3 regions of the Paenibacillus sophorae genome follow, and region 3 is predicted to be linked to each of the others. Evidence: riboswitches for the same ligand, from Rfam matches in the RefSeq annotation. Region 3 holds a riboswitch; each other region holds the start of a gene.
What was found. Region 3 has a riboswitch for cobalamin ahead of cobT (nicotinate-nucleotide--dimethylbenzimidazole phosphoribosyltransferase). Riboswitches for the same ligand answer to the same signal wherever they lie in the genome.
Positions count from the first base shown of each region.

Region 1: another riboswitch for cobalamin. It lies ahead of KP014_RS08055 (S-layer homology domain-containing protein); the one in region 3 lies ahead of cobT (nicotinate-nucleotide--dimethylbenzimidazole phosphoribosyltransferase).
Region 2: another riboswitch for cobalamin. It lies ahead of metE (5-methyltetrahydropteroyltriglutamate--homocysteine S-methyltransferase); the one in region 3 lies ahead of cobT (nicotinate-nucleotide--dimethylbenzimidazole phosphoribosyltransferase).

Region 1 covers NZ_CP076607.1:1,719,699-1,723,886, forward strand. The annotation lists gene KP014_RS08050 (GAP1-N2 domain-containing protein) at 1-1,226, shown strand, start outside; cobalamin riboswitch at 1,318-1,508, shown strand; gene KP014_RS08055 (S-layer homology domain-containing protein) at 1,776-4,188, shown strand, end outside.
Region 2 covers NZ_CP076607.1:4,804,434-4,808,621, reverse strand. The annotation lists gene KP014_RS23320 (serine/threonine protein kinase) at 1-810, opposite strand, end outside; gene KP014_RS23315 (undecaprenyl-diphosphate phosphatase) at 1,029-1,892, shown strand; cobalamin riboswitch at 1,987-2,190, shown strand; gene metE (5-methyltetrahydropteroyltriglutamate--homocysteine S-methyltransferase) at 2,411-4,188, shown strand, end outside.
Region 3 covers NZ_CP076607.1:2,683,053-2,687,240, forward strand. The annotation lists gene KP014_RS12625 (TetR/AcrR family transcriptional regulator) at 1-571, opposite strand, end outside; gene KP014_RS12630 (hypothetical protein) at 771-977, shown strand; gene KP014_RS12635 (hypothetical protein) at 1,031-1,357, shown strand; cobalamin riboswitch at 1,553-1,759, shown strand; gene cobT (nicotinate-nucleotide--dimethylbenzimidazole phosphoribosyltransferase) at 1,909-2,994, shown strand; gene cobJ (precorrin-3B C(17)-methyltransferase) at 3,075-4,188, shown strand, end outside.

The sequences.
Region 1 (4,188 bases), 960 kb from region 3:
CCCCGCAGGAGATGGACGATGTGCAGCTGCTCGGACGGCGCTGGCTGAAGGAGGGCCGGGGGGCAGAGCCATTCGCCCGCCTGCCGCTTGCCTTCTACCACAGCCGTTCCCGCGAGGGAGGGCCGCTGGAGTACGACGCGCTGCTGGAGCATGTCCGCCGCAAAGCGGATGGCGATAAAGAGGCGGTGTACCGCTTTTTGGCCTGGTCGCAGGATAGTCCGCTATTTTCCATTTCCTCCAAGAAGCTTCATCCGGGCTATCGGCGGGCTATTCTGAAGTATTTTGCGGGCCATGACCGTGAAGCTTTCAAGAACCGCGATTTTCGTAAAAATTATATGGCCGCAGCCAGACCGGCTCTTCAAAGCGTCTACGGCGAAGCCCGGTCGCAGTTGGCCCCGCCGCTGGCGCGGTGGGTGCGCCGCAGCCCGTCTCGGCTGATGATCTTCGGCGCGGCCGTCATCGTTCTGGTAATTGCCGGAGTTCTGGCCGCCAGCTTACTGAAAGGCAGCGGAGACGAGGCCGCTCCGGCAGCCTCGCCGCAGCCTTCGCCTTCGCAGGGGACGGGGAACGTGAGTTATCCTGAAGCTGCCGCTTATCTTGAGTCTGGCGACGGTAAGGGCGGAAGCTCGCTGATGTTCGCCTTCGCCTCTGCTGACGCCTGCCGAGAGTTTAACCCTGCCGAGATTAAAGTGGATTCCGGAACAGGAGAAGCTGTCATATATAAAGTTGGCGGTCTGGACCATAGCTGTGGGGCTCCGGGATCCCCAGCTCCTTCGGGCACCGCGGACGCGGGGGATTCCGGCGCTGCAGGCGTTACGGGAACGGCGGTGGATGGAAACGGTGGAACGGGCGGGAATGGAACGGATGGAAATCCGGCGGACTTAGAGACCCATCCGGAAGGAACGGCATCCGGCGGAGCGTCTTCGCCGGCTTCGGCTGCTCCAACGGATTCTATGGAAGATGCGGCCGGAGCAGCCGGTTCGCCTTCACCGTCAGGAGAGCCGCTTGCCGCTTCTAGCGCGCCGGTATCCCCGGTCCCGGCCGATAATGGCCCCGCACCGTCAGGACCAGCACCTTACCAGGTGAAGGTAACGCTGGTTTCTTCTCCGGAGCTGTCTGCCGGAAGCATGATCGAGGCCGAAGACTACACGCTGGTCCTGATGGATGATCCGCGTCCGGCATCATCTCCGGCGGCTCCCATAAGCGCGAGCCCGGCGGCGGAATAACGATGAGCTTCCCGTTTATTTTTACGCTTGAATGGCTGGCAATGTATGGACAACCCCTCCGATAACCGATATGATAAAGATTGTCGAAAATTTAATATATTCTTAAAAAGGTGCGGGTCTTGAAAGCCCGCTTAAAAGGGAAGCCGGTTGGAGTCCGGCGCGGTCCCGCCACTGTATATGCGGAGCGATCCTCTGAAATCTGCCACTGTTCTCGTAGAACGGGAAGGCGAGAGGGAGCGGTGAGGCATGAGCCAGGAGACCTGCCTTTTCTAGTCAAGGCCCGGGTGTCCTTCGGGGGGTGAGGACACGCGGACATTTGCGCGCGGCTGATGCTAAGGATGATTGAAGGCATCGGTTCCGGCCCGATTTACTGAAAGACCGTCCCTCTTTGGGGCGGTCTTTTTTTGAAATATAAGACTTTATAAGCTTCACGCCTATCGTTTGGTCTTATATTTTTACGAGAAACGTACCTGCGTCTTGAAAAGACGCCGTCAGGCGTTTCTTCTTACTTGGGAGACTCCCACAAATTCAAGAGAAAGAGGTTGAGTAATGAAGAGCAGGATTTCTTCCAAAATGTTTGCGCTGGGAATGTCCTTATTGATGATTTTCTCATTGCTGGGCGTGCCGTTTGCTCCGGCTGGACGGGCTCTTGCCGAGACGGCGGCTGCCGGTTACCAGGAAGAGGGCGTAACGGATGCCTTGAACGCTGCGGACGCGGCTTCATCATCACAGTCGGTCAGCGTAACGGATGCCGTTTATTCTGCGGCGGAGTATATTCTGAAGCAGGGCGTCGCCTCGGAATGGCAGGCGATCGGCTTGGCCCAGGCCGGGTATAAAGTGCCGGATTCTTACGGGGCCGAGCTTCAGAATAGAGTAAAGAACGCAGGGGGGAATTTCTCCTCGGTAACGGATTACGCCCGAATCGCTCTGGCAGTTAAAGCAATCGGCCAGGACCCGGCGAATTTCGCCGGCAGCAACCTGATTGCGGCCATTTATAACAACGAAGGAATGTCCGGGCAAAGCCTGAACAATCCCATCTACGGCCTAATCGCACTGGATTCCGGCAGCTATATGGTGCCTTCCGATGCAAAATGGACCAGAGATAAACTGGTTCAAGAGATTCTTTCCGCACAAAATGTTGATGGAGGATTCCCTCTTAATGCAGGAGGACCAAGCGGGCCTGATACCACGGCAATGGCTTTGGCCGCCCTGTCTCCATACAAGAGTGAGTCCGCTGCTGCCACTGCGGGGGAAAGAGCCGTACAGTGGCTGTCCGCTCAGCAGAATACGACCCACGGAGGCTATGGAGACAGCAGTGAAAGCGTATCGCAGGCCATTATCGGGCTGACATCATATGGTGTTGATCCGGCCGGTTCCGGCTTCACCAAGAACGGCGGCAATCTGATCAGCCGCTTGATGAGCTTTAGGGCGGCGGACGGAAGCTTCGCCCATATGCTGGGTGAAGGAAGCAACGCTCTGGCAACGGAGCAGGCGCTGCAGGCGTTGGTCGCCTACAACCTATTCAGCAGCGGCGGCGACAGCAACCTGTATGATTTTATCGATCATCCGCCGGCTGTGCATCCGCTTGTCCATGTGAGTGTAGCCATCGAAGGGCCGACGGCGTCCTTGGGCGAGGGCAGTGTGTACGGCGGCAGCGCTTTGGATGCGTTGAACAAGCTGGCGGAAGCCAAGGGAATTGCGGTTGTCAGCAAAACAAGCCAATACGGCACCTATATTAGCGAGATAGCCGGTATCCGAGAGAAGAAGTATGGAGGCTATGACGGCTGGAACTACATCGTTCAGCGCGGTACTCAGTGGGTCAGCGGTTACAGCGCCATTAACGACTTTGCGCTTCAGGACGGGGATCGGCTCTATATTTACTACGGAGATTACAGCGTCACTCAACTGGTGGATTCCGTAACATTTTTGCCGCTTCAGCCTAAGGAAGGCAAGCCTCTTGAAGTAACGGTTAATAAAAAGACATGGGACTGGGACGGAAATCCCGTAGTCGCGGCGGCTTCCGGGGTTACCGTTTCCATCGGCGGCAAAACGGCTGTTACGAACGATCAGGGCACAGCGTCTTTTGGAACCGATCTGACGCCTGGAACCCAGACACTCCAAATTACCGGCTACCAGGACAACGCCGCGCCGACTGTCGTGCGCTACACCGGGTCTGTTACGGTTTTGCCGAAGGAAGTGCCAGTGTCTTTATCGGTAGAAGGGCCGCAGGGAACGCTCGCAGAAGGCCCGGTAGGCGCGTCCAATGCGCTTGAGGCGCTGCAAAGGCTGGCTGATGCCAATCATATTGCGCTGGATATTACGCAATCGTCATTCGGCAGCTTTATCAGCGGCATAGGCGGAATCAGCGGCGACATGAACAACTGGTGGTCGTTTGTCGTTCAGCGCGGCGGCCAGTGGATCTATCCGAGCGTCGGCATCAGCGACTTTGAGCTCAGGGCTACGGATAAGGTGCTGGTCTATTACGGAGGATACTCGACCCAGGTTGTCCAATATTTGGAACTTTCGCCTTCGCAGCCTCAGCCGGGGCAGGCTTTTACGGTAAGAGTCACTCAAGTTCAATGGGTGTGGAATAACGCAACCTTCAGTTCTGATCCTGTTACTTCACCGGCTGTCGGCGCGAAGGTAAGTGTTGGCGGACAGACGGCGGCAACGAATGACCAGGGCATCGCTTCCTTCAGCGGCCTATCGGCCGGTAGCTATACAATCGAAGTGACTGGTTATCAGGCAGGCGGTGCGCCAAGCTTGGTGCGGTATACGCAGCAGCTGGCCATTTCCGCGCCGCAGGCGGTTTCCGAGGCAACTATTTCCGTTGTTGGCGATACTGTAAAAGGAACGATTCTTCCAAGAACTTCCGTTACTCTGGGTACGGGGGATACTCCTTATAGTCTGCTTCTCCGGATGCTTGGCAGCGGCAAAGTAGGGGCACGGACAAGTTCGGGGG
Region 2 (4,188 bases), 2.1 Mb from region 3:
ATCGGATAATGCCTGCTGGACATCCTGAATGAACTCCTGCGTTTCCGTGTATGGATTCGATTCCTCGTTAAGCAGTCTCAGCAGTATGTGCCGCACCCCCGCCGTAAGCTCCAGCTCTTCTGACCAGCTGCGCTCGCCGCCGCCCGGCGTGGGGGTAAACCCTGAATACAGCATAAAGAGCATAAGATGTCCGATGTCGTGCAAATCCGATTGTTTGGACGCGGGCATGCGCTTCGGCAGTCCGTCTTTATCCCGCTCCGCTTCGCCGTCATTACTCGGGCTTTCGTCCCCGATCCGGCGGGCCAGACCGAAATCGATCAAATAGATATCATCCCCCCGGAGTATGATGTTGGGAATGCGTAAATCAAGGTGCACGAAGCCGCGTTCATGCACATGGTTTACCCGTTCCATCAAGCTCAAGACGAAGCGCAGGGTGTCTTTTTCCCCAAATATGCATCCCTGCTCGAAAATCAGCTGCTCCAATGTATAACCTTCAATATAATCGGTAACCAGCCAAGCAGAACCCATCTCCTCAAAATAATCTCTGCAGGCCGGGATATAGGGATGATCCAGCTGCATAAGGATATCCCGTTCCCGCTTCAGCATCTGCTTTCCAGTATCCCGCTTGCTCGGTTTGGCCTGCTTGACGGCCACCTGGCGTCTCTCCAGTTTATCCAGGCAGCGGTAAGCCAGCCCGTAGCTTCCCATGCCGATCCGCGAGAGCACCTCGTAACGCTGTCCGATCAGCTCCCCTTTCTCCCTGGGGTAATCCCTCCAGGCAGATATGAATGCGCGCAGGCGTGCAAGCAATGGACATCCTCCCAACATTATTCCGTCATGTGTAATCTATTCCTTCATTATTGCATATTTACCTGGGGCATTCGCAAGTCTGGAAGTCAGATGACAAGAGAGTGCGTTAGAGTTTCTTGCTTGAAAAATAGGGCTGCAAGTTTCAGAAATTACGTCCGGTGTTTAAGCAACAGTATAAAGAAAAAATATTGAAATCTAATCATTGAGGAGGCGTAAGCTTGGATCTGCTAGCCATTATTAAAGCCATCGTACTTGGTCTGGTTGAAGGCCTGACCGAATTCGCCCCAGTATCCTCTACAGGGCATATGATTATTGTCGATGATATGTGGTTGAAATCGCAGGAATTTCTCGGAAAATACACGGCTAATACATTTAAAGTCGTGATCCAGCTCGGTTCAATCCTTGCGGTTGTCGTCATTTTCAGGAATCGCTTTATTGATTTGCTCGGACTGAAACGCTTCAGCCGCGGCTCGCTTGAACCGGTCCCGGACGGCCAGCCGGCGCAGATAGAGACCGGGGGCCGTCTGAAGCTTGGGCAGGTTATTGCAGGTCTAATTCCAGCCGGTCTGCTAGGAATGTTATTCGAAGATTATATTGATGAATATTTGTTCTCGACATCAACTGTGCTGATCGGTCTTGTAATTGGCGCCGTATTTATGATCTGCGCGGATTTATTTGCTCCGAAGCGCGTCAGGACGCAGAGTGTTGACCAGATTACATACAGGCAAGCGCTTGCGGTGGGCTTGATCCAGTGTTTCTCTCTCTGGCCCGGCTTCTCCCGCTCCGGCTCGACGATTTCGGGAGGCGTCCTTCTTGGCCTGAGCCACCGGGCCGCCGCTGACTTCACCTTTATTATGGCCGTGCCGATCATGGCCGGCGCAAGCCTGATCTCGCTTTACAAGAACTGGCAGTATTTTACGCTGGATGCGTTGCCGTTCTTTATCGCCGGATTTATCAGCGCCTTCGTATTCGCGCTGCTGTCGATGCGGTTCTTTCTGAAGCTGATCAACCGGATCAAGCTGCTGCCGTTCGCAATCTACCGCATCGTGCTGGCCGCCCTGGTCTATATTATTTTCTTTTAACCGGTTATCAGGTATCGATATAACCAGAACCCCTGTCTCCTATTGCGGGCCGCAGGGTCTTGCCGTAACATAAAAGTTGTACTCATCAACCATTCACTAAATAACGGAAACAGGTGCTTGCCGGAATAGAGAGTTCCGGAGCTTAAAAGGGAAGCTCGGTGCAAAGCCGACGCGGTCCCGCCACTGTAACGGAAGAGTCTTTCGGCCCTTTATGCCACTGTCAGCCCAGCGCTGACGGGAAGGCCGCTGATGACGATGACGCCGCAGCCAGGAGACCTGCCTGTTTCGACGCACTGCTGAACCTACGGGAGATAGGGAGGTGTTGGATCGCAAACGTGATATTAACGTAGGCGTCTTTCCTCTTGCGCTTTTAAGGAAGGACGCCTTTTTGTTGGATCGTTTATGGGAAAAAGGAAGCGGGCCTTCCGAGGTGGATAAGATATTACTTCCTTAAACAACGGAATATGATGTTTTGTGAAAGATTACAGTAGGATAAGTCGAATAGGAGGAGCATGGAAATGACAACTCAAGTAAAAATAAGCAATCTCGGATATCCAAGAATCGGCGCGAACCGGGAATGGAAAAAAGCGCTGGAGGCTTACTGGGCGGGACGAACCCAGGAGGAACAGCTGCGGGCGGAAATGGACCGCATTCAGCTGGATAATCTGCGCAAGCAGCAGGAGGCGGGCATCGATCTGATTCCTGTCGGGGATTTCACGTATTACGATCATGTGCTGGATACGGCAGTCATGTTCGGTATTGTGCCGCCCAGGTACCGGTATGAAGATGGACCTGCCGGACTGGATTTGTATTTTGCGATGGCACGGGGTAATTCCCGGGCGGCGGCATGCGAAATGACGAAATGGTTCAATACGAATTACCATTACATCGTGCCGGAGATTGGGGATCTTACACCTGTTCTAACAGAGAACAAACCGCTTGCCGCATACCGGTTCGCTAAAAAGCAGGCAGGCATTGACGGCAAGCCCGTGGTCATTGGACTCTATACATTCCTGAAACTGTCCAAGGGCTTTGCCCTATCGGAAATCCGCAGTTTGGCCCAGCGCTTTCTGCCGGTCTATGTGCAGCTGTTGCAGGAGCTGGAGCGGGAGGGGGCGGCTTGGGTTCAAATAGATGAACCTGCTGTGGTGACCGGACTGCGGGAAGAGGATATTGAGCTTCTAAGCGATATTTATAGCGAGCTTCATTCCGCTGTTCCGGGTCTTTCCATTATGCTGCAGACATACTTTGAGTCCGCCGAGCCGCTTGAAGCCCTGCTTAAACTGCCGGTGCAGGGAATCGGACTCGATTTTGTACACGACAGCGGGGCCAATCTGGAAGCGATTGAGCGCCTGAGCTGGCCGGGGGATAAGACGCTTGGAGCCGGAGTGATCGACGGGCGCGGGATTTGGCGCTGCGACCCGGACGATAAGCTGGCGCTGGCTCAGCGCCTGGCTGCCCTTGTCCCGGAGGGCAAGCTGATTTTGCAGCCATCCAGCAGCCTGCTGCATGTGCCTGTGACGGTGCGCAGCGAGGAGAAGCTGAAGCAGGAGGTGCGGAACGCGCTGGCCTTTGCCGATGAGAAGCTGGCAGAGCTTGCGCTGCTGAAACGGGCGCTGCTTGAAGGCCGTGACGCCGCCGGGGCTTCGTTAGCCGAGACGCAGGCTGCGCTGGCCGCCTTCCGCAAACTGCCCGAGCGCAGCCGCGCGGACGTGGCAGAGCTTGAACGCGGCTTGACGGAGCTGCCTGACCGGCGGAGTCCGGCCTATGCCGAGCGGGCGAAGCGCCAGCAGGACAAGTGGCGTCTGCCGTTGCTGCCGACAACGACAATCGGCAGCTTTCCGCAGACGCCGGAAGTCCGGCAGGCGCGGCTGAAATGGCGCAAGGGCGAGTTGAGCCAGGAAGTCTATGACGACTTTATCCACCGGCAAATTGTGGACGCCATCGCTCTTCAGGAGAACATCGGTCTGGATGTTCTGGTGCACGGCGAATTTGAACGGACAGATATGGTGGAGTTCTTCGGGGAGAAGCTGGATGGATTTCTGTTCACGCAGAATGGCTGGGTGCAATCCTACGGTTCCCGCTGCGTCAAGCCGCCGGTCATTTACGCCGATGTCGCTTTCACCGAACCGATGACCGTCAAGGAAAGCGTTTATGCGCAATCTTTGACGAAGCTTCCGGTAAAGGGCATGCTGACCGGGCCGGTCACGATTCTGAACTGGTCATTCGTTCGCGACGATCTAAGCCGGGAGCGGGTAGCGAACCAGATTGCGCTTGCGCTGCGGCAGGAGGTTCT
Region 3 (4,188 bases):
GCAATACTTCGACTACCTTTTGCAGCAGCATCTCCCGCTGTTCATCTTTATGATCCAGCACCATCCGCGGATGGTGGAAGGAGGTGGTGGCTTCCAGCAGGAGTACAGCCACGTTTTCCGGTTCTCCGCGGATTTCTCCGGCAGCTATCGCTTTTTGAACCAGCGCCACAAGCTGCTCATTTACGTTATGCAAATGCTGTACAATAAAAGGCTTCAGCAGCTCCGCTGCCATATTGAACGATTTGTAAAGCTCAGGATCTTTTAGAACCTTCTCTTTTTTCAGTTCGTGATATTTCAGGAACCATTCGATAATCAACCGGCGCGGGGATCGTTCTTGCTGGGTTATGAGTTCCAGCGTGTTGTCCATCCGGGCTAGCCAACGTTCGGAAATGGCGTCAAGCAGAGCCGCTTTGTCGGGAAAATGATTGTAGAGAGCGGCATGGCTTACTTTCAGCTCCTTGGCGATATCCGTTAAGCGGAACTTATCGAATCCATAATAACGAATCTTTTCTTCTGTGATTTGCAAAGCCTTTTCTTTGATTTCTTCAGAAGTTAATCCAGTTTTCGGCATCGTGATTCACCCCATTTCCATTGAATTAGGCGGAAAGCCCTATTTTTATATTACAAATTACAAAAAACATAACATGTAATATGTTAGCGGTCAAGAGGAGCACAGTGTTTGATTCTTGTGGAATCCGGAGATCTGTGGAGAGTTGAAATTCAGCAAGCCAGAAGCTGGGGATTGTCCGTGCTACAGGAGAACGGAAGCTTTGCATGCAGAGGTTGATCATACAGCAGGGAGTGATACGATATACGCTGTGCTGCCTGGCATGAATGATGACGAGACGATCATTTTAAACACCCACACGGACGGTCCGAATACTTGTGAGGAAAATGGGGGAATTGCCCTGCTCGCTATGGCTAAATACTTTTCACAAATTCCTAAAGAGTGGCGCAATCGAAGGAGAAGGAACTAATAAGAAAGCAGTAGCTGGAATTACAATCGAGCGTTTGGGATGGCAATCCGGCCATGGACAGGATCTATCTGAACGCCATTCAAGGACGCACAAAAGTCCGAACCATCACCTCGAAGCCCAAAGGCAAATTTTATTTTGGAGAAGGCCAGCCTCTTTACGAAGCGAACATCCCAACGATATCCCTTGTGCCAGGACCCGATTACCTTTGTGTGGTAGGAGGCAATGGATATATTGAAAAAATAGATTTAGACCTGATGTATGAGCAGATTGAGACCTTTACCAAGGTAGTATCCGCGATTGATCATGCAAAAACGGAGGAACTAGGAACGGCGGAGCCGGCAAGTTTTAGCTTATTGGGATTACTTGTGAAAGAGGGGTGATAGGGCCGAGCACCCTCGCAATAAAAAAGTATCGGAAGAGCGCATTGTCTATACCTACACTTTGATTCGGGCGGCAAGTGCATCTCCGTTTCGATCACAACGGTTGAGCTCATCCCAACCGGGGATGGCACGAAGCTAGACTTCTCTTTAAATCTCAAGTTATAATAGGCGTATTGTAAGCATATCTTGTCTACAACAGCATATGAGTGAAAAGGTGAAACGCTGAGGCGTTTCTTAAAAGGGAAGAACGGTGAAAATCCGTCGCGGTCCCGCCACTGTAAATGGAGAGCAGGCTTAAGCCACTGTGTCAAACGGGAAGGCTTTAAGCAACCGGGTCATTATGATCTCGGTTTTTGCGTCCGATCCACAAGTCAGGAGACCTGCCTTTTTCAACAGCACGACTGACCTACGAGGATAGGAAGGGGGAGCACGCTTGTATTTCGGCGATTAACGGCACTTCTACGCTCTTTTTGTGTAGGGAGTGCTTTTTTTGTTTCTCAAATTGTTGTTACATACGTCTCTAATAGATGATAGAGGGGATTGTGATTTACGTGGAAAAATTATTGCAGGTGGTCAATCGGATTGAACGGCTGAATATTGTATCGATGCATCAAATGAGAAGACGCGTTAACAACTTAACCAAACCCTTGGGAAGTCTTGGCCGTCTGGAGGAGATCGCTGTAAGGCTTGCCGGTATAACGGGCAGCGTGGAGCCGAGTGTGGACAATAAAGCGATTATCGTGATGTGCGGCGATCATGGGGTCGTTCAGGAAGGCGTCAGCGCCTATCCGCAGGAAGTTACGGGGCTGATGATGGCGAATTTTATTCGCCAAGGCGCTGCTGTTAATGTGCTCGCACATCAAGCGGGGGCGGAGGTTCACGTTGTCGATATCGGGACTTTGCTGACAGACCTGCCGGAAGGTGTAGTGCAGCGGAAAGTTCGCCCGGGAACGGCCAATATGGCCAAAGGACCGGCAATGACCAAGGAAGAAGCGGTTGCCGCGCTTCATGTTGGGATTGATACGGCTTACGAGCTTGCTGATAAAGGGATCGAAGTGATCGGTTTAGGGGAAATGGGCATCGGCAACACGACTCCGAGCAGCGCCATGACGGCAGTGTTCACTAACCATCCGGTAGAACAGATCACCGGAAAGGGATCGGGTATCAACGACGAAGCGTTAGCCGCCAAAACGAAGGTGATCGAACAGGCGATACAGGTCAACCGGCCTAATCCGGGTGACGCTGTCGACGTGCTTGCCAAGGTAGGGGGACTCGAAATCGCCGGGCTGGTGGGTGTGATATTGGGAGCGGCGGCACGCAGGGTTCCGGTGGTTATTGACGGGGTGATTACAGGGGCTGCGGCGCTGGCTGCCTGCCGGATCGAACCACGCTGCCAGGATTACTTATTCGCTTCCCATTTGTCCGTTGAACCGGCGCACCGGATCGTTCTGGATGAGCTTGGGCTGAAGCCTGTGCTGTATCTGGACATGCGCCTTGGAGAAGGGACAGGAGCCGCACTCGCCCTGCCTGTAATCGAATCGGCCCTCCAATTGGTTGCGAAGATGGCCACATTTGAAGATCTCGGCATCCCGAGTCCGGCCCCCGAAGAAGATGAATTCGGTTTTGCGGTTCAGTGAGTCTACGAACCCGGCTTCCTCTAAGGAAAGCTTGGCGTTACGGGGATAGGATAGTTGTTTCATACAGAGGAGGCAGCACAATGGAACAGAAGAGAGGCAAACTGTTGGTGATCGGGTTTGGCCCGGGTGCTTTTGAACATATTACGGATCGTGCCCGCAGGGCTATCGAGGAAAGTGAAGTCATTATTGGCTATAACACTTATGTGGACTTGATCCGGGGCCTTCTGACCACACAGGAGATCGTAAGAACGGGCATGACGGAAGAAGTAAGCCGTGCCCAGGAAGCTGTACGGCAGGCGTATATGGGTAGGACGGTTGCGGTTATTTCCAGCGGCGACGCTGGGGTATACGGAATGGCCGGGCTAATCTATGAAGTGTTGATGGAAAAGAAATGGAATGCTGATGAAGGAGTGGAAGTAGAGGTTATTCCCGGAATATCCTCGATCAACTCCTGTGCCGCGCTCCTAGGGGCGCCAATTATGCATGATGCCTGTACGATCAGCCTGAGCGATCATTTAACCCCCTGGGACACCATCGCCAAACGTGTGGAAGCGGCGGCTGCGGCGGATTTTGTCATCGCTCTTTATAATCCGAGAAGCGGGAGACGTACCCGGCAGATCGCCGAGACTCAGCGGATTTTGCTGGGGTACCGTTCCCCGGATACGCCGGTAGGCCTGGTGAAGAGCGCTTACCGGGACCGGCAGCAGGTGGTGCTTACCACGCTCGCAGACATGCTGGAGTATGAAATAGGGATGCTCACCACGGTTATTATCGGTAACTCCTCGACGGTGGTATATGACGGCTTAATGATTACGCCGAGAGGCTACCAGCGGAAATATACGTTGGACTCGGAAGAGCAGAGACTAAGACCCAGCGAGCGTCTTCAAGTAGCGGCGGAGCCGTGGTCTCTGGGGGCGAAGGAACAGGCCGGAGAGAGCGGTGAAGCAGGGTCCGTCCAGCCTGATTTCCCGGCACCCGCCTCATACAGTGCGGGTTCGTTCAGCCCTCTTGAAGCGGCTATGGAGGCGCTGCAAATCCTCGAGGCCAAAGGCATCGTCTCCGGGGGCTACGCGGGTTCCGCCCCGTCTGCCGCCGCGAACCCGTCCGCCCCATCTGCCGCCGGAAATCTGAACGCTCTTTTTGAGGTGGGAGTGGCGCCGGGCATCGCGAACAAGAAATTCACCGCCCATCAAA